3 regions of the Clostridium sp. JN-9 genome follow, and region 3 is predicted to be linked to each of the others. Evidence: riboswitches for the same ligand, from Rfam matches in the RefSeq annotation. Region 3 holds a riboswitch; each other region holds the start of a gene.
The links. A riboswitch is a leader RNA that binds a small molecule or an ion and turns the genes downstream of it on or off. The one in region 3 is predicted to bind cyclic di-AMP.

Region 1 (6,083 bases), 1.2 Mb from region 3:
AGGTTCAGCTGAGAGCATTATTAAGAGCAGCTGTATATGGAAACTTAAAGATAATGTTCCCAATGATATCTTCCTTAGAGGAATATTTAAAGGCAAAGGAAATATTAAAAGAATGTGCTGAGGAACTGAAAAAAGAAGGTATACCATACAGAGATGACATGGAAGTGGGCATTATGGTGGAAATACCAGCTGCAGCAGTTAATTCAGAGGAACTTGCAAAGTATGTTGATTTCTTTAGTATTGGAACAAATGATTTGATCCAATATACATTAGCTGCAGATAGAATGAATGAAAAAGTTTCATATTTATATAATCCAATGCACCCAGCAGTATTGAAGTTAATAAAAATCACAATAGAATCTGCTCATAAAGAAGGAAAATGGTGTGGAATGTGTGGAGAAATGGCAGGAGATGAAAGAGCAATTCCAACTCTTGTGGAATATGGCTTAGATGAGTTCTCCATGAGTGCATCCTCAATGCTTAAAGCAAAACAGCTCATTATGAACAATTAATAACGCCTTATATTTAATTATTTTTTCATTGGCTCTGCTTAAGATGCTGACATAATAATGCATCTACAGCAGAGCCGCCTTATTTATGGCCCAATTTACTTAATTATATTTTTTAATGGTATTATAATAACAATATATTTGCTATAATTAGATATATATTCTTCTAATTTGGATTTATTTAAAGAAATAATAAAAATAATAATTGGGAGTGATGTAAATGACAAGGAAAGCATATTTAAAAAGAATAATAAGCACATCTTTAATAATATCTTTAATATTAACTTTAACAGCTTGCAGTAGTAATAAAAAAGGTGCAGAACCTTCAACTAATTCCAGTTCAAATAATCAGCAGCAGTCTGCACCAGCACCCAGCAAAAATCAAACAAGCAAAACTGAAGACAACAGTTCAAAAACTACAAGCACTACAAACACTACCAATACTGAAACTGTAGATCCAACTGTTCCTAAATTTAATAAAACAGAAACAACATCAAGTCCAAAGTTCAATACACCATGGAAGGTATATGGCACTGTACAAGCATCTATAGAAGGTAAGGGAGACACAGCATCAGAAGAGGGAATAGGAAAGATTATTGTAAAAGATGGCAGCGGAAAAATGTACAGCTACGAAATAGCTGATAATAAAAAACAGAATTCTCCAAAGTATGTTCAGTGGTGGGACGATAAAAATCTATTAGTAGTAATAGGCATGGGCTATGGCACAGTTTCACAAGGCGGGAGTTTATATAATTTAAATATTGCAACGGGGAAGGTAAGTTTGGCATATAAGGCAGAGGATAAACAAAATGTTACAGCTGTAACAAAAGTTAAAAGTAAAGATGGTAACTATGATTTATATATTAAAATGCTGGTTTATGAAGATGACAATTTTACAAAATCACATTATGAGGAATTTACCATACCATATTCCAAGCTTACTATGCTTAAATAAATAAGCTTGGTAAATATATGTACAATACCAGTAAGGAGCCATAAAATGGACAAAAGTACAAAGTATTATTTAAAGGCATTAAATAAATACAATGATGGTTATATAAGTATGGCCTTTGAATTATGTAATAAAAGCATAGCATTAAATAATAGAAACAGTTCTGCATTAAATTTAAAGGGATTGCTGTATTATTTAACAGGCAAGTTAAGTGAAGCTCAGGTTATATGGCAGCTCAATTATAAAATGAATAAAAATGATGTAGCCCTTAATTACCTAAATGACAGCAAAGACGATAAAGATATGGAAGATAGATATAAAAGGGCATTGGGGCTGATTAAAGATCTAAGGATTGATGAAGCTGAGGAAATGCTTATAAAGTGCATGGACAGTGATTTTAATGCAATAAATGTTAATAATGCCATTGCAGATTGTTATATTAAATCAGGAGAATATGATACTGCATTTAAATATGTAAATAAAGCAGTATCATTGGATAGAAAAAATGATAAATCCAGACAGATACTAAAAATATTAAAAAGTTTTTACGGTATTAAAAAAACATATAATTATAAGAAAATAATAACTGCTGCCACACTAGTAATAGCGGCAGTAGTTATTATTTATCTGGCATTGGGCCAGGGATTCTTTAATAAATATAAAATTGCAAAAGAAAATACTAATAAAAAAGCATCTATTGTAAACAATACAAATAAACAGCCTGAAATTTCTGCAGCTGTAAAAAAGCCTGTGGACACAAAAGACAAAGTAAACACGGCATTTCCATACAGCCAATTGGAAGCTTCTATTAACAATGGTGATTATAATACTATGTATGACATTTATCAGTCATGGAAGGACAAAGATTTAAGCATTAATAATAAAACCCTTTTAAATAATGCTGTTAATACTTTAAAAAAAGATGGAACACAAAGCTTTTATAATAATGGAAGTGCATATTTAAAAAATAAAAAATACAAAGATAGTATTAATGAGTTTTCAAAAGCATACACAGTTGGTAAAGAAAGTTATCTTTATCCTCATATTGTTTATTTTCTGGGATTAACAAGCGAAGAAAGTAATGATATGGAAACGGCTTTAAAATACTATACTATATATGATGAAAGCTTTAAGGGTGATTATGAGGAAACCGTATTATACAGATTAGCAGTAATTTATGGTGAAATAGATAAAGCAAAAGCAAAAGAATATGCAAAACGGCTGGTAAATAGTTATCCTGATTCAATATATAATAACTCAAATATAAAACAGATTTTAAATAATTAATAGTCATTATTTGGGAATACCTGAGGAAAACAAATATTGACCTTTCCACAAAAGTGGAGTAAAATATAATTAATAAGGTACCCATACGGGGTATAATGGAGGTATAGATATGGTAAATCAAGTAAATGATAATAATTTTCCTTTGGAGGTTATAAATGCAAATGAAACAGTTGTAGTTGATTTTTGGGCTCCATGGTGTGGACCATGTAAAATGCTGTCACCAGTCTTAGATGAAATTTCAGGCGAATTAGATGGAAAAGCTAAGTTTGTTAAAGTGAATGTTGATGAAAACCCTGTGGTTTCATCTCAATTCAGAATAGCAAGTATACCAACTGTAATGTTATTTAAAGACGGTAAAGTTGTAGATACAATGGTTGGCTTTAGACCAAAGCAATCCATTAAATCATTAATAGAGAATCATATTTAGTTCTATAAATAGGAGTGTGTTATCAGTGCGATATGATATTGCTATTGTTGGAAGCGGCCCAGCTGGAATTTCAGCAGCCATAAATGCTAAGATTAGGAATAAGAATATAATACTTTTTGGATACAAATATTTAAGCAATAAATTAATCAAGGCTCCAAAAGTTAATAATTATTTAGGATTTTATGGTCTTACTGGTGGGGAATTAAGAGCTAAATTCACAAACCATATTAATTCAATGGATATTAATATTAATGAGGAGAAAATAACAGCAATTTATGCCATGGGAGATTATTTTTCACTTATGGCAAATGATAAGATGTTTGAGGCAGCAACAGTGATTTTGGCTACTGGTATGGAGTATGGAAAGCCTTTAAAAGGTGAAGAAGAATTCCTTGGGAAAGGTGTTGGATATTGTGCAACCTGTGATGCACCTCTTTATAGAAATAAGCCTGTTACAATTATTGCTTATACAAAGGAAGCAGAAGAAGAGGCAAACTATGTTAGTGAACTAGCCTCAAAATTATATTATGTTCCTTTATACAAAAGTGAATATAATATTAATCCTGACATAGAAATAGTTAAGGACATTCCCCTTGAAATCCAGGGAAAAGACAGAGTTAATAAATTATTACTGCGAAATAGAGAAATACAAACAGATGGTATATTTGTATTAAAGGATAGTATATCTCCTAATCAATTGGTTCCTGGTCTTGATATGGAGAATGGCCATATAAAGGTATCCAGAAATATGAGTACAAATATACAAGGATGTTTTGCAGCTGGAGACTGCACTGGAAAGCCTTATCAATATATGAAGGCAGCAGGTGAAGGCCAGGTGGCTGCTTTAAGTGCAGCAGCTTATTTAGACTCAATAAAATAATTAATATAAAATAAAAAATACTAAAGCTTTATTGCTTTAGTATTTTTTATTTTACTTTGATACAAAGAATACGTGATTGCCTATAGTTTTTATATTATCCTTTTTTACATTTTTCATCCATTTGGATGTAGCTATTTTAGGATTGTAAAAAAATACTGCCTTTTCGGTAGGATCATTTCCTTTAAGTGCATCTAAAACAGCTTTGTAGCTGCTTTCATCTGGCACAACAGTTATTTTCCCATTTTGTACACAGGAAAAAGCACTTTTCTGAGTTATTACTCCGCTTATGGTTTTTGGAAACTTAGGATCCTTTACTCTGTTTAAAATAACTGAGGCCACTGCTACTTTTCCTGCATAAGGTTCTGATCTGCTCTCAGCGTATACTACTTGTGCCATTAAGTAAATATCATCATCTGTGATGTAAATATCTTTATTTCCATTGTTAAATACCTGGACAACGTCATATTCCTGTTTAAATAAGTCATTTTCAGCATTTTCATCATAGGATGCTTTAACCTTAAAGTTTAAAGAGCACAAGATTAAGCAGAAAAACAATAAAAATGTTGTAAGTTTTTTCATTTTTTATATCTCTCCTTTTACCGACGGGGTTAGCTGACGGGTTTGGTAAAGGCATAACCTACGCTTGAAGCGATTCACCCCAAAAAACTGGTTTCCCCGCGTTTATTTAAAAACTTAGGCTATTGATTATTATTTCACCTTTTTTAAAAAAAATACATAAATTTAAAAAAACAGGAACTTAAAGTTTTAAGTTCCTGTTTCAGTTATTTATTATTTCCATTTTTAAACTCATTGTATATTTTATAAAATTCTTCAAGATTATCATTTACTGTATTATATTTATCTTTTGAAAATGTATAATTTGCATCGATTGAAGAGTTATCTTTAGAATCAGAGTTTAATTGAGAGTTTTCAAAATTAACTGCCTTATAGATGCTGTCTAAGTAAGAAGAGTAGCTGTCCATTGTATTTCTAAATGTTTTATACAGATTAACACCTTTAGCTGGAACAATAATATTAGAAAGTTTACTTTTTAATGCTAAAAAAGAGGTGGTATCTTTACTGAGGTCAAAAAGTAAATCATTAAATTTCCTGCTTTTTCTGGATGCTTCTATCTGTGAATTATAATCCTTCTTAAGTGCAAGAAAATCATTTAAAATACTGTCTATGCTGTTTATAAATTCAGAATTTTGACCATCCTTAATTGTTTTATCATTATTTAATCGTATAAGCTGTGAAGTATAAAAAATAGAATTATTTATAAATTGCAATGATGATGGGGATAAAGAAACAGATAATTTTTTTGTTTTAAATAAAGAATAAGAATTAATACACTTATCTTTATAGCTTTTCAAATTCTCTAAAGATTTTTCAATATCCTTGCTTTCCGGATTAGAAATTATTGAAATAATCTGCTTGTAAATGAGGATATTAGTGTTAAGCCCATCTACTAAGCTGGAATTAATTTTATAATATTTTTCTGATGGATTAATTGCCTGAATGTGATTTTTTATTTCTATTAAAGAATCAATTTTTGAAGGCAAATCCTTTTTAGATTTATTGCTGTCTATAGTCTGCTGCTTTATAAGGGACGAGGTAGATTCATTTATTTCATTTATTTTATCTGTGTAATATTTCACTTGCTTTTCATATTCACTATATGATCTGGATACAGTAAAATAGTATGTCCCATAAAAAATCACAAAAATCGCGGCTATAATACCAATGGTAATGGAAGTAATTTTTATTATTTTTTTAGTTTTTGAATCCATTTAATCTCCTCCCCACTGTTAACTGCATATTCCATATTAACCATATTATATAATACATTATATATTCTTTCAAAGTTATTATTAGAACTTTTTATAATTAAAAATAATTGATATAATTATATAAAGATTAGAGATGTAAATCAATTATCATAAGCAAAAAAAATATTAATAAATAGTCAATAATAACAGAATTATTGATATAAACATAATTAAATAGTGTATAATTAATACTAGTATT
Region 2 (6,083 bases), 1.4 Mb from region 3:
TAAAAATATTTATTCCAGAGCAGTGGGAATGGGACGTATGAATGCAATGGATATGGAAAATCATATTGGAAAATTATTAAATAAAAATAAACATGTAATCTCAAGACCGAAAAGCTTTTTTGCCATGTTCTTTAAAAGAAAAAAGGTAATGGAGATCAATAAATATCTTGATAATAGCTCTGAAGCAGTAAAATATAGACGTGACTGCATGGAATGGATGTACCGTTTTAGAGGAGTAGCAACAAAGTATTTAAATAATTATTTAAGCCTATTCAAATTTTTAAAGAGTTCTAATTTTAATAATATTTCATCTACAATAAATATATTTATAGAAGCAATAAGTAAAATTAATATTGAAAATACATATATAAATATGAGGAATGCTAAAATATGTTTTAATTAGCCTGTCCCTAACGGGAACTTGTTACTTTATCAACACTATTTAATAAAAGAGCCATATATCTAAAGCAGGAAAGATTAAAGAACAGACTTTAATCTTTGGGTTTTAAGGGGCAGCCTATCGGCTCTGGATTTTTCAAATCCTTTTTTAACTCTATTAGTTAAACTGTAATTAGAGCCATCCTTGGTTCTTAAAACGCATGATTCACTCAGCAAATTGAATTTTAAGATTTTCTGTAAGAAAATCAACATTATTTGTTCTTTGTTATTTAATCTTTAATCTTTAGTTTCAGCCTTCAATAAAAAATGAGCCTTGCATCAGCAGTTTTAACTGCTAATGCGGCAGCCCCTATTTTAATAAGCAAATACTAAACCGCCAATGCTTGCAGCAACTGGTTTTGATCTTAACCAGCTGTTAGTAGCTGTAGTGTCGTAGAAGTAAAGAGCACCATTGGTTGGGTCGGTACCTTTTAGTGCATCATATGCTGCATTTATGGCAGCTTGAGACGCAGGTTTATTAATCATGCCATTTAAAACAGGAGTAAACTGGTAATATCCACCTGGCTCATCATAAATTACCCCGCTTATGGTATTTGGGAATTCAGCACTCTTAACTCTGTTCACAATTACTGCACCAACGGAAACCATGGCATTATAGCTTTCTCCGCCAGCTTCTGCAGTAATTAATCTTGCTAACAGATCCACATCTGATGAAGTATAGCTGATAACACCTTTTGATGCGGCTGTCTGACTACTTGTCCAGTTACCGCCTGCTGGAATAACCAGTTTTTCACCGGTATAAATCATATCTGCCCATTTGTTATTTGCCAGTTTCAAAAGGTTAACAGATATACCATATCTTTTAGCAATAAAATATAATGAATCACCAGATTTAACAGTATAATCAATACCAGGAACATTCAATATCTGCCCGGGGTATATGGAATAACCAGACAGTCCATTGTCATTCATAAGAGCTTGTACATTAGTATTAAAAGTCTTGCCGATGTAATATAGCGAATCACCAGAAACAACCTGATATGATGCAGCTTTGACGGAAGTTGCAGCCATAAAAGTAAAAGCTGCAGCAGCAATAATAGTTTTAAATTTGTTTAATTTTAACATGTGTTTTCCTCCTTTAATCAGCCTCCGAAGTTAGTTGACGGGTTTGGGTTAAAGGTACCCTACTCCCCCTGAAATAAGTGAGGAGATTCACCCCATTTGTAATTCCTCCGTACTCATAATTGAGATTCGGCATTTATAACTTATGCGTTTAAGCTATATGTAACATTGTAACAGAGTAATTTTCATGATACTATGCAAAATTTGAGGTAATTAAGGAAAATAAAAAAATTGAAGATAATTTATGGAATGAAGGGATAAAAAATTAAGGAGACCATTTTATAAATAGCCTCCTTGAAATTAACAGATATGAAATTTTAACTAGTTTTTATTTCTGGTTCCCTGATCTGCTGCAATTTTGCTGGCATTTCCCCTGAACATAAAACCATTTTTAGCATTTCTGCTGTTTTCTGAGTTATCTGATTTACTTTGATTCTGAGATTTTATATTTTTATTTTTACTCATACAATTACTCCTTCCTTATAATATATTTCTAATTGCTCATAAAGCTTCCCCCATTAACATGTATTACAGAACCATTTACATAGGATGAGTCTTTAGAAGCAAGATACACATATGCAGGCGCAAGCTCTACCGGCTGCCCAGGCCTTCCAATAGGTGAAGTTGTTCCAAATTGAGACACTTCTTCAGCAGTACAGCTTGATGGAATCAATGGAGTCCAAATTGGACCAGGTGCTACTGCATTTACTCTGATGTGTTTAGGGCATAAACTTAAAGCCAGGGATCTTGTAAAAGTTACAATGGCGCCTTTTGCAGAAGAATAATCAATTAAAGTTTTTTCACCTTTATATGCTGTTATTGAAGCTGTATTAATAATTGCAGATCCAGCCTTCAAACTGGGAATGGCTGCCTTGCATAAATAAAACATGCTGAAGACATTTGTTTTGAATGTTTTCTCCAGCTGAGCTGCTGTTATATCCTCTATACTGTTTTGAACGTACTGTACAGCGGCATTGTTTACAAGAATATCTAATTTTTTAAATTTATTTATTGTCTGCTGAACAGCAGCTTTGCAAAAATCCTCGTCGCTTATATCTCCAGGAATAAGGACACACTTTCTCCCAAGGCTTTCCACAATACTTTTGGTTTCATTGGCATCTTCATGTTCATTAAAATAAATAATGGAGATATCTGCACCTTCCTTGGCATAGGCACAGGCTACAGCCCTTCCAATACCGCTGTCACCACCAGTTATTAAGGCTGTCTTTCCCTTTAATTTATTTGAAGAAATATATCCCGGATCATCAAATACAGGTAGTGGGTCCATAAGTTTCTCTAGTCCTGGATGAACATTTTGAGTCTGTGGGGGCATTTTTTTTAAAAAGCTATTTGTAAATTCAAAATCCATAGGCTACCTCCTTAATTATTATAAAATTATTATTAGTCTTTTTTATAAATTCATTCTAAAAATATAAATAAAAAATAAACAGGCTATTCCAGTTAAGTGAAATCAGCCTGTTTATTATTTAGTTTGAATCTAATTTGTTTATATCATTTCTTTCAAAACTCTGCTGCCATTTTCCTACATAGCTTCCTAAAACCCATTCAGCCATGACAACAGATTCACCAGGATTTAATTTATACTTTTTAACAGGAGCTTTTGAAAGCTCATTATTGGTTAAGGTATAAATGTATAGTGTATCTTTGGCAATTATCAGTGCAATATCTTTATTTGGCGAAGTATAAGCATCCACAGCATCTGGTATAGCCTTTTTTACAGCACTCCAGGGAACCTGAAGTTCATCATAGGTAACAAATTTTGAAGTGGGAGAAGTAGTTATATTAAAGTCAACATATGGACTGTTTGGAGAGTCATTTATACTGTTAAGTCTTCCCCGCAGTACCCAGTGGCCATTACGCCTTACCATAGCAAAGCTATCCTCCCTGGCAGTTTTTTCTATTGTACTTTTTATCTGATTGTTTTGAGAATTATAAATATTTTCACTGGATTCTTTCATTACATCTTTTCCTGTAGGGCCTATTAAATCAGTTAATTTTATACCATTTGTAACATTTAGATTGTCAATAGGCAATACCTTAAGGGCATCAGTCCTCCAGGATTTGTCTGTGGACTGTATATAGCCGCTGCCATTCCATTCCGTGGATACATAATCATTGCCCACAAATAATATAGTTTTTGCTAAAAATCCATTGCCATCATCCCAGGGCAAAGCCTTTGTAAGAGGCTGAGTTTCTACAGGATATGCAAATAAATTATCCTGCACATACTGACTAGTAACCTCTCTTTTAACTCCTACTTTCCAAAAGCCATTTTTTCTTGGTACAAATAAATCATTTGTTTCATAAACATCGTTAATGGATTTATTATTAGAGCTTATCCACAAAGTTCTATAATCAGTTTCTGTCTGTTCTTTTTCACTAGCACCGGGGATATCATATTTTGAACTCTTTGTATATCTTAGACCAAGCAGAATTCCGGTTTTTAATACTTTAGAATCATTTGTAAGCTTGTTATTAATAGTTGAATCCGCATCATCATCCTGAACAAAGTCACCTTTATCTGAAATTTTATTTAAACAATAAAATATTCCATCTACATAAAGCATAATATGATTATCTTTATCCTTAACGAAGCTGTAAAAAAGATTATTATCATTAAATACAGATATAATCTGCACTTTATCTGATTTTAGTCCAATATCACTGGCTCTTAGTTTGTACTGGTAAACAAAGTAGCTGTTGGAATTTACAACTTTAACTTTATATCTTGGATTTTTACACACTTCATCCCCTACAACAGCCATTGATCTGCTGAATTCTGCTGTTTTACCAATTAATTTGTCCACTTCCAGCTTTGATTTATTCACATTGCCGGGTATTATGGATCTGGTAATTTTCCATTTACCTTCTATTGGTATGGAATTATTTCCGGGAGTTAATATCTTTTCAGTGGATTCATACAAATTTATAGGGGTACATCCTGTTAATATAAAATTTAATGGAAATATAAAAAGTAAGCAAAATAAAATAAACTTTTTCATTTTATGTCCACCTCAATTCTCTAGTGGTAAGCAAATGCTGACTTTAGTTCCAACATTTAATTCACTGTCAATCTGCAGTATGCCATTATGCTGACTTATTATTTCATCGCAAATGGATAGACCTATGCCGTTTTGTGATTTACTGCTTTTACCCTTATAGAATTTTTCTTTTACTTTTGGCAGTTCTTCTTTTGAAATTCCGCATCCATTATCTTCTATGACAATAATTATATAGCTGCTATCATAAGTAGCAGTTAGCGTAACCTTTGCATCTTTACCAACAAATTTGAAGGCATTATCCAATACATTAATTAATACCTGAATAATTCTGTTTTTATCAATATTTATATAGGGCAGATCAGGGTCATAGCTTACTGTAAAATTAATATTCTCTCTTTCTGCTCTTGGAGTAAGCTGCTTGTGTACTTTATTAATTATGTCAATAATATTGCACTGCTGAATTTTTAATTTTGTTTTTCCAGATATGAGCTTTGAAAAATCTAATAGCTCTTCAACCATACCGGAAAGCCTTTCACCCTCTTCATCAATAATATTGAGGCCGTCAGAAATCATATCTTTATCTGACAGATCACCGCTTTTTAAAGTTATAGCCCAGCCCCGAATTGAGGTAAGGGGAGTCCTAAGCTCATGGGATACAGAGGATATAAAATCATTTTTCAGCTGTTCTCTTTTTAATACTTCATCTGCCATATAGTTTAAAGTATCAGATAGCTTACCAATTTCATCATCATATTTTCTTGGAACTCTTGCAGTAAAGTTTCCTCCCGCCATTTTCTGGGCTGAATCCGTTACTTCTTTTAATGGCTCCGTTATTGTATTTGAAAGAAATACTCCAAGTAAGCCAGCAAGAATTATGACAATTATACCAGCAGCAATAAAAACAAATGTAACTTTTTCTATTAGCTTTTCAACATCCTTTAAACTGGAAGTAAATCTTAATACTCCTATAATCTTATCATTGGATTTTAATGGATAAGAAACTGTCATTACCTTATATTTATCATAGCTTACAGAGCCCACCCACAAGCCCTTTGAACCCTTTAAAGCTTTTTTAAAATCATCAGTCTGAATTTTTTCCTTAGGCAGTACTCCTATGGAATCCATTAACACATTTCCTTCAGTATCGGCTATCTGTACTTCAGCAGGAGTTTGTTCCCAAAATACATCCACGTTGTCTATTAAATTTTCCTGCAGTGTAGAACTGCTGAAATATCTTGAATAAAAATCTGATGATATTTTAATCTGATTTGTAAGGATATCCTCTATGTTGTTGTAATAGTAATATTTTACTGCATTAAGCAAAAGTATTTCTAAAACTGCAATAGTTACAACTATCAATAACATAAAGTTTCCCACTAAACGGGTTTTAATGCTTTTCATTATAAAACCATCCTTAAAGTTAATTCTTATGCCATCTGTAACCAGTTCCCCATACAGTTTCAATAAAGGTTGGGTTTGAGGCATCATCTTCAATTTTAGATCTTAATCTTCTTATATTTACGTCAACTAACTTTGAAT
Region 3 (6,083 bases):
TGAAAGTTGGTTTAACTGGTGGTATTGGAAGCGGGAAAAGTACAATATCCAAATTATTAGCTGAGAAGAACATTCCAGTAATAGATGCAGATTTAATTTCCAGAGAGGTACAGTGCAAATATCCTGAAATAAATTTAGAAATCCGCAAAAAGTTTGGTAATGAATTTTTTGATTCTGATGGAGAAATTATAAGGAGGAAACTGGGGAATTATATTTTTCAGTTCAAAGAAAAAAGAGTAGAATTAGAAAGTATTATTATCCCCTTTATAAAAAAAGAGATATTTAGTAAAATTACGTCATATAGTAAAAGTGGAGTAAAAATATGCATAGTTGATGCACCTACTTTAATTGAGAAGGGGCTATATAAACTTATGGATATAAATATTCTGGTGTGGGTTGACAGGGAAACTCAAATCAGAAGGGTTATGGAAAGAGATAACTTCACCATGGAACAGGTGATTCAAAGAATAAATTCTCAAATGTGTTTAGATGAAAAGAAGAAATACGTAAATTATGTTATCGATAATTCAAAAGAAATAGATAGTTCAGTAAAACAGTTAGAAAAAATTTTAATTAATCTGCAGAAGTGATAGGGGGTGCGGTTGCTACGTATGGAAGGTGCGTACAATTATAGGGAATGAAATTAATAAAAAGATTTTTTTTAATTATACTTGTAATTATTGTAGCAATTAATTCAAAAAATATATTAAAACATTTTTATCCTTATAAATATAAACAGGATATATTAACATACTCAAAAAAATATAATGTAGATCCATATCTAATATTGGCTGTTATTAAAGCAGAAAGTAATTTTAACGAAAATGCCACTTCTGCCAAAAACGCTCACGGACTTATGCAGATAACATCAGAAACAGCACAGTGGGCTTCAGAAAAGATGAAAATAGAAAATTATAATGACAAGATGTTATATGAACCTAAGTTTAATATAGATATGGGGTGCTGGTATGTTTCTGACCTTACAAAGGAGTTTAATGGTAATATTGACTTAGTTTTGGCAGCTTACAACGGCGGCAGAGGAAATGTACAAAAGTGGTTAAACAGCCAAAATCACTCTTCAGATGGAAAAACGCTTGAATATATACCTTTCAAGGAAACAGATAAATATGTTAAGAAAGTTAAAGTAAATTACAGCATCTATAAATACCTTTATGGTGCTGATAGTAAATAAATGCTGCACCACATAAATTATTTATTGACATAAACTTATTACGTAGTATAATAATATTTGTAATCTTAAGCAGGAGTGGCGGAATCGGCAGACGCATGCGTTTAAGGGGCGCACGCCGAGAGGCATACGGGTTCAAGTCCCGTCTTCTGCACCAATTTCAAAGGCTTTAAGCTGATTTAAACAAAATTTATATTAAAAATATACCACACGTTTAGCAAAGAAAAATGCTTATAAACGTGTGGTTTTTCTATATTTCCCGTAAATTTAAAAAGTGCAGTTAAATCAACTGCACTTTTATAATATTATTTATTTCAGTAAATATTCAATAATTGTTCTCATAGTTATACCGTTGGCACCAATGTCATAGCCATCATGTGGTTTTGAATATGATGAGCAGCCGGCTATATCCAGATGAGCGAAATCAACTCCCTCAGAAAAGCTTTCAAGAAACATGCCTGCAACAACTGCTCCTGAATCAGTACCTGTATTTTTTAAGTCTGCCTTATCAGTTTTCAGCTGCTCAAAGTATTCTTCATTGTTTGGAAGCCTCCAGAAATTTTCCCCTACAGCATTTCCTGCTTTTATTATTGAAGAACTGAGATTGTCTGAATTGCTGAAAAGTCCTGCATTTATGCCGCCCAGGAAGTTTGCACAGGAGCCTGTCAGTGTGGCAATATCAATAATTTTAGTGGCTCCCAATTCCTTGGCATAGGTTATAGCATCACATAAAATAAGTCTTCCTTCTGCATCTGTAGAAATAACCTGAACAGTTTTACCACTATATGTTGTGATTACATCTCCTGGTCTGTAAGAATTCCCAGATGGCATATTTTCTACTACTGGAATCAGGCCAATTATATTTTTTTTAGGTCTGATACTTCCAACTGCTTTCATTATACCAAGTACATAAGAGGCACCAGCCATATCACCTGACATTGATTCCATGCCCTTTGCAGGTTTTAATGATATTCCGCCGCTGTCAAAGGTTACTCCTTTTCCAATAAGAGATATTATTTCTTTATTTTCAGCATCACCAAAGTACTGAAGCACTATAAGTCTTGGGCTATGTGAACTTCCGCTGCACACTGATAGAATTGAGTTCATTCCCATTTGCTCAAGCCTGTATTTATCTATTATATCTATATCCAATTTCTCATCAGTAGAAATATTTTCTGCCTGCTGAGTCAGATATTTCGGTGTTACAATATTAGAGGGCATATTCACCAGCTGTCTGGAGAAATTTATGCAGTTACCTATAATAACACCCTTACTTATGGATTCTTTATATTTAGATATTACATTGATATTTTGCAATTTTATTTTTTCGTGTTCCTTCTTTATTCCGGCATATTTATAAATTGAAATCTGAATAGACTGTCCCAATATATAACCAAAATCTTCAGGAAGATTATCAAGAATATCCAGATCATCAATAGAGTTTTTTATTGCTCCAATAGCTGTACCTAAAGCCTTGAATAATTTTATTTCACTGAATTCTTCTGTAGTTCCAAGTCCAACAACGAACAATTTTTTGTAGCTGCACATACCTAGAGTGTTTATGGTTTCAAGCTCTTTAAATTCACCATTGTTTGTTGAAAATTTCATAATTTCAGAAATTTCCTTTGTGTAATCCAAGTTGAAATTACTGAACTTAAATACAAGAATATTTGAATATAGCTTATTATCATTTATCCCTATCATAACTATCCCTCCTCAAAGTATTATGGGTATATAATAGCATATTTTTATGAAAAAGTTTACTGTATAATACCCTGCAAAAACATATTATATCCGGCTTCTGCTAAAGCAACTGAAAGTCCTATACTTTGCCAGGTACAATGCAAAGTTTTAATGTAAAGTGAAGATAAAATAAAAGGATTTTTAAAAGAAATGTAGAATTTTTATTTAGGGTAAGAAATGAGGTGAATTTATGCTTGACGTTGTTATCCCAATTGATAATTTATGTATAACTAATGTATTGGAAGATGACATTAAAGAAATTGGGCATTGGATTAAACTTCAAAACTATAATAAAAATGATGTTAAATTTATTGAGTTTAATGAAAAGGAGCTTTACGATAGATATTTAGAATGCTATCTTAGTGAATGCGAGTTCTTTTTAAAAATTAAAAATTGTAATAAGCTGATTGGAGTTTTAAGGGGAAAGGCAGAATTTAAAAGATCTAATGAAATAACATTTTTGTTTATGCTGCTTCAAAATAATATTGCAGATGAGACAGCCTGCAGTATTATAAGTGCTTTAACTGATTATTTTTATAATGAATACAGCATAAATAATTTTTATAGTTATGTAGTTGATGGAGTAAACAATTATATAAACAGCTGGGAAAAAAATAATTTTTTTGTAATAAACAGATACAAACAATACTATAATTTTAATAATAGAGCATATGATATGCTTTTATTACAAAAAAAGTAAGTTTAATAAACTTTCACAAAAATTAACAAACATATATTAACTGCATTGACAGCTTGTACAATTTTATTTTATAATATTAATTGTGCTGAATCTCAGAAATGAGTACGGAGGAACCAAGAAAATGGGGCTAATCTGAAATAACCATATTTCAGTAGAATAACCTTCATTCGAGCCCGTCAGCTAACTCCGAAGGCAATAGGGGGGTAATCATGTTTAACTTCAAATTCAAATTTTTAACATTTGTACTTTTCTTGCTAACGTTTACTTTATTACAAAAAGTAAATACTGTAAAGGTATATGCTGATGCAGCAGTTAATACAAGCCAGCAGAAGGTTGTTATGGACTCTGCAGATATAAAATGTAATAAAGTAATACAAGTACCAGAGAAAGCTTCGAAAAGCAAGAGCGTTCCTACAAGCAGCAGAGTATCTGCCAGCAGAGGCGGAAGTGTAGCTGTTAGTAGAGGCGGAAATCCTGCCGGAAATGGTAGAGGAGATATTATTTCCTACGCTTATAATTTTATGGGAAGGCCTTACGTATGGGGTGCATCCGGTCCGTCTGCTTTTGACTGTTCTGGATTTACAGCATATGTATATAGTGCATTTGGGGTGAATCTTCCTCATTATACTGGTTCACAATATTCAATGGGACAGTATGTTTCAAGAGATAACCTTAAAGCAGGGGATTTAGTATTTTTTAATACCTATGGTTCAATATCTCATGTTGGGATATATGTAGGAGGAGGGCAATTTATCCATGCTTCTTCTGGCAGCCATAGAATTACGGTAAGTGATTTAGGGGAAAGCTATTATACTTCTAGATATGCAGGGGCAAAAAGAATTTTAAATTAAATATTTTGTTATACTCCCTGGAGTACTTTTATGTATTAAAGTATTCCAGGGAATTTTTTTTGTAATAGAAAAGCTAAATGGTAAATATAATTAAATGAGAAGTATATTCTTTGATAAAGAATGAAGGGGGAGTAAAATGAAATACACAAGATTTGATTTGAAGAAGAAGAGCAATTCAGGAAGATTTGTCTGGTGGGTACTATGCATATTAATAGCCGCATTTATATTAGGAACCATAATTTCAAAGGTTATTTCAAAGGAAGCCTGGCCAAAGTCAATTTTAAATTTGAAGCAGAATAATATAGAAAGTAAGAACCAGCAGCAGGTTACTAAAAAAAATGTTAAATATATTGCCGTTCAGGGAGGAATGTATGCAAAAAAAGAAAATGTAGAAAATGAAAAGAAGCTTCTGCAGGGTTTCGGAATGCCATTTGAAATAACAGATGGAAATAACACAAGGGTTTTTATTGGGATATATGATGAAACCGGTGCAGAAGGCATAATAAAAACATTGAATACTAATAATGTTGCAAATTCAAAAATGATTTTTGAATTAAATGTAAGTGACCTTTGTGATGCAGAAATAAGTGAAATAATAAATGCAGATTTACAGATTATAAATAGATTTTCAGATAAAGAAGTAAAGGGATATTACACAGAAGAACTTAAAAAATGGTGTTCTCAATTGAAGGCTGTAGACAAGAATAGTAAAAATATAAGTGTGTTAAATGAGCTGAAAGCATATGTTAATTCTATGCCTGAAGAAATTAAAAAGGACAAGATTGAGGAAAATTATATAAAAATATATACAATTCTAAAAAAAGTTAAAACTAACAATTAATATATTGTTGCCATATCTTTCAAAAAAATGATAAACTATTATTATAAATTTATTTAATGAACTTATAAACATTAAAAATGAGGGATGTATTATGAAGGGTGTAAGCAGGGGGAATAAGGGCTTATTTTGGTTTATCATTTTATTAGGTGCAATCTCAGGTACTATAGTTGGGGAGATTTTGGGAAGCAGTATAAAATCCATGAGCTTTCTAGGTAAATTTTATTCAGTGGGAACATCAAAACCACTTGTACTGGATTTGAAGTTTATGACACTTACATTAGGTATAAATTTCAATATCAATATAATGACAATTTTATTTATTATAGCAGCAATTATAATTTATAGAAAATATTAACTCAAACATTAAATGGCTTTCCTAAAAAGAAGGCCTTTTTAAATTTTTCTTAATAATAGAACTAAACTCTTGTTTATAAAAAGATTAAATGATAAACTATATTAGATGTTTACTGGAGTAAGGTATTCAGGCAAAGCTGCTGTATTTTTTTAATGTAAACATTAATTATTTTTGTAATTAAATTTTAATAATATCCATGACTATAAATGATATAATTATGGCTATAATTATAAAATGGTATTATTTTAGGAAGTGATAAGTGTGAACTATGTGCTGGCATCAGCTTCAGAAAGAAGAAAAGAACTACTTAAAAGATTGGTGCCGAATTTTAAAGCTATAGTCAGTGGCTTTAATGAGGACACCGTTATCTTTAATGGCAGTTTTTCACAGTACGTAATGAATAT

Region 1: linked by a shared signal. The riboswitch ahead of EQM05_RS14260 (cell wall hydrolase) and the one ahead of EQM05_RS04540 (C40 family peptidase) in region 3 are both predicted to bind cyclic di-AMP.
Region 2: linked by a shared signal. The riboswitch ahead of EQM05_RS13450 (LysM peptidoglycan-binding domain-containing protein) and the one ahead of EQM05_RS04540 (C40 family peptidase) in region 3 are both predicted to bind cyclic di-AMP.

Annotation. Positions count from the first base shown of each region.
Region 1 is NZ_CP035280.1:2,979,215-2,985,297, reverse strand. It holds gene ptsP (phosphoenolpyruvate--protein phosphotransferase) at 1-512, shown strand, start outside; gene EQM05_RS14280 (DUF4652 domain-containing protein) at 730-1,464, shown strand; gene EQM05_RS14275 (tetratricopeptide repeat protein) at 1,510-2,748, shown strand; gene trxA (thioredoxin) at 2,858-3,175, shown strand; gene EQM05_RS14265 (NAD(P)/FAD-dependent oxidoreductase) at 3,192-4,055, shown strand; gene EQM05_RS14260 (cell wall hydrolase) at 4,107-4,634, opposite strand; cyclic di-AMP (ydaO/yuaA leader) riboswitch at 4,639-4,765, opposite strand; gene EQM05_RS14255 (hypothetical protein) at 4,838-5,845, opposite strand.
Region 2 is NZ_CP035280.1:2,785,655-2,791,737, reverse strand. It holds gene EQM05_RS13455 (IS1595 family transposase) at 1-403, shown strand, start outside; gene EQM05_RS13450 (LysM peptidoglycan-binding domain-containing protein) at 754-1,524, opposite strand; cyclic di-AMP (ydaO/yuaA leader) riboswitch at 1,528-1,666, opposite strand; gene EQM05_RS15915 (hypothetical protein) at 1,843-1,986, opposite strand; gene EQM05_RS13445 (SDR family oxidoreductase) at 2,015-2,890, opposite strand; gene EQM05_RS13440 (hypothetical protein) at 3,009-4,544, opposite strand; gene EQM05_RS13435 (ATP-binding protein) at 4,557-5,945, opposite strand; gene EQM05_RS13430 (response regulator transcription factor) at 5,965-6,083, opposite strand, start outside.
Region 3 is NZ_CP035280.1:945,396-951,478, forward strand. It holds gene coaE (dephospho-CoA kinase) at 1-590, shown strand, start outside; gene EQM05_RS04520 (lytic transglycosylase domain-containing protein) at 638-1,192, shown strand; tRNA gene EQM05_RS04525 (tRNA-Leu) at 1,262-1,346, shown strand; gene EQM05_RS04530 (leucyl aminopeptidase) at 1,499-2,893, opposite strand; gene EQM05_RS04535 (GNAT family N-acetyltransferase) at 3,123-3,632, shown strand; cyclic di-AMP (ydaO/yuaA leader) riboswitch at 3,706-3,842, shown strand; gene EQM05_RS04540 (C40 family peptidase) at 3,842-4,483, shown strand; gene EQM05_RS04545 (hypothetical protein) at 4,620-5,324, shown strand; gene EQM05_RS04550 (DUF4321 domain-containing protein) at 5,416-5,679, shown strand; gene EQM05_RS04555 (Maf-like protein) at 5,941-6,083, shown strand, end outside.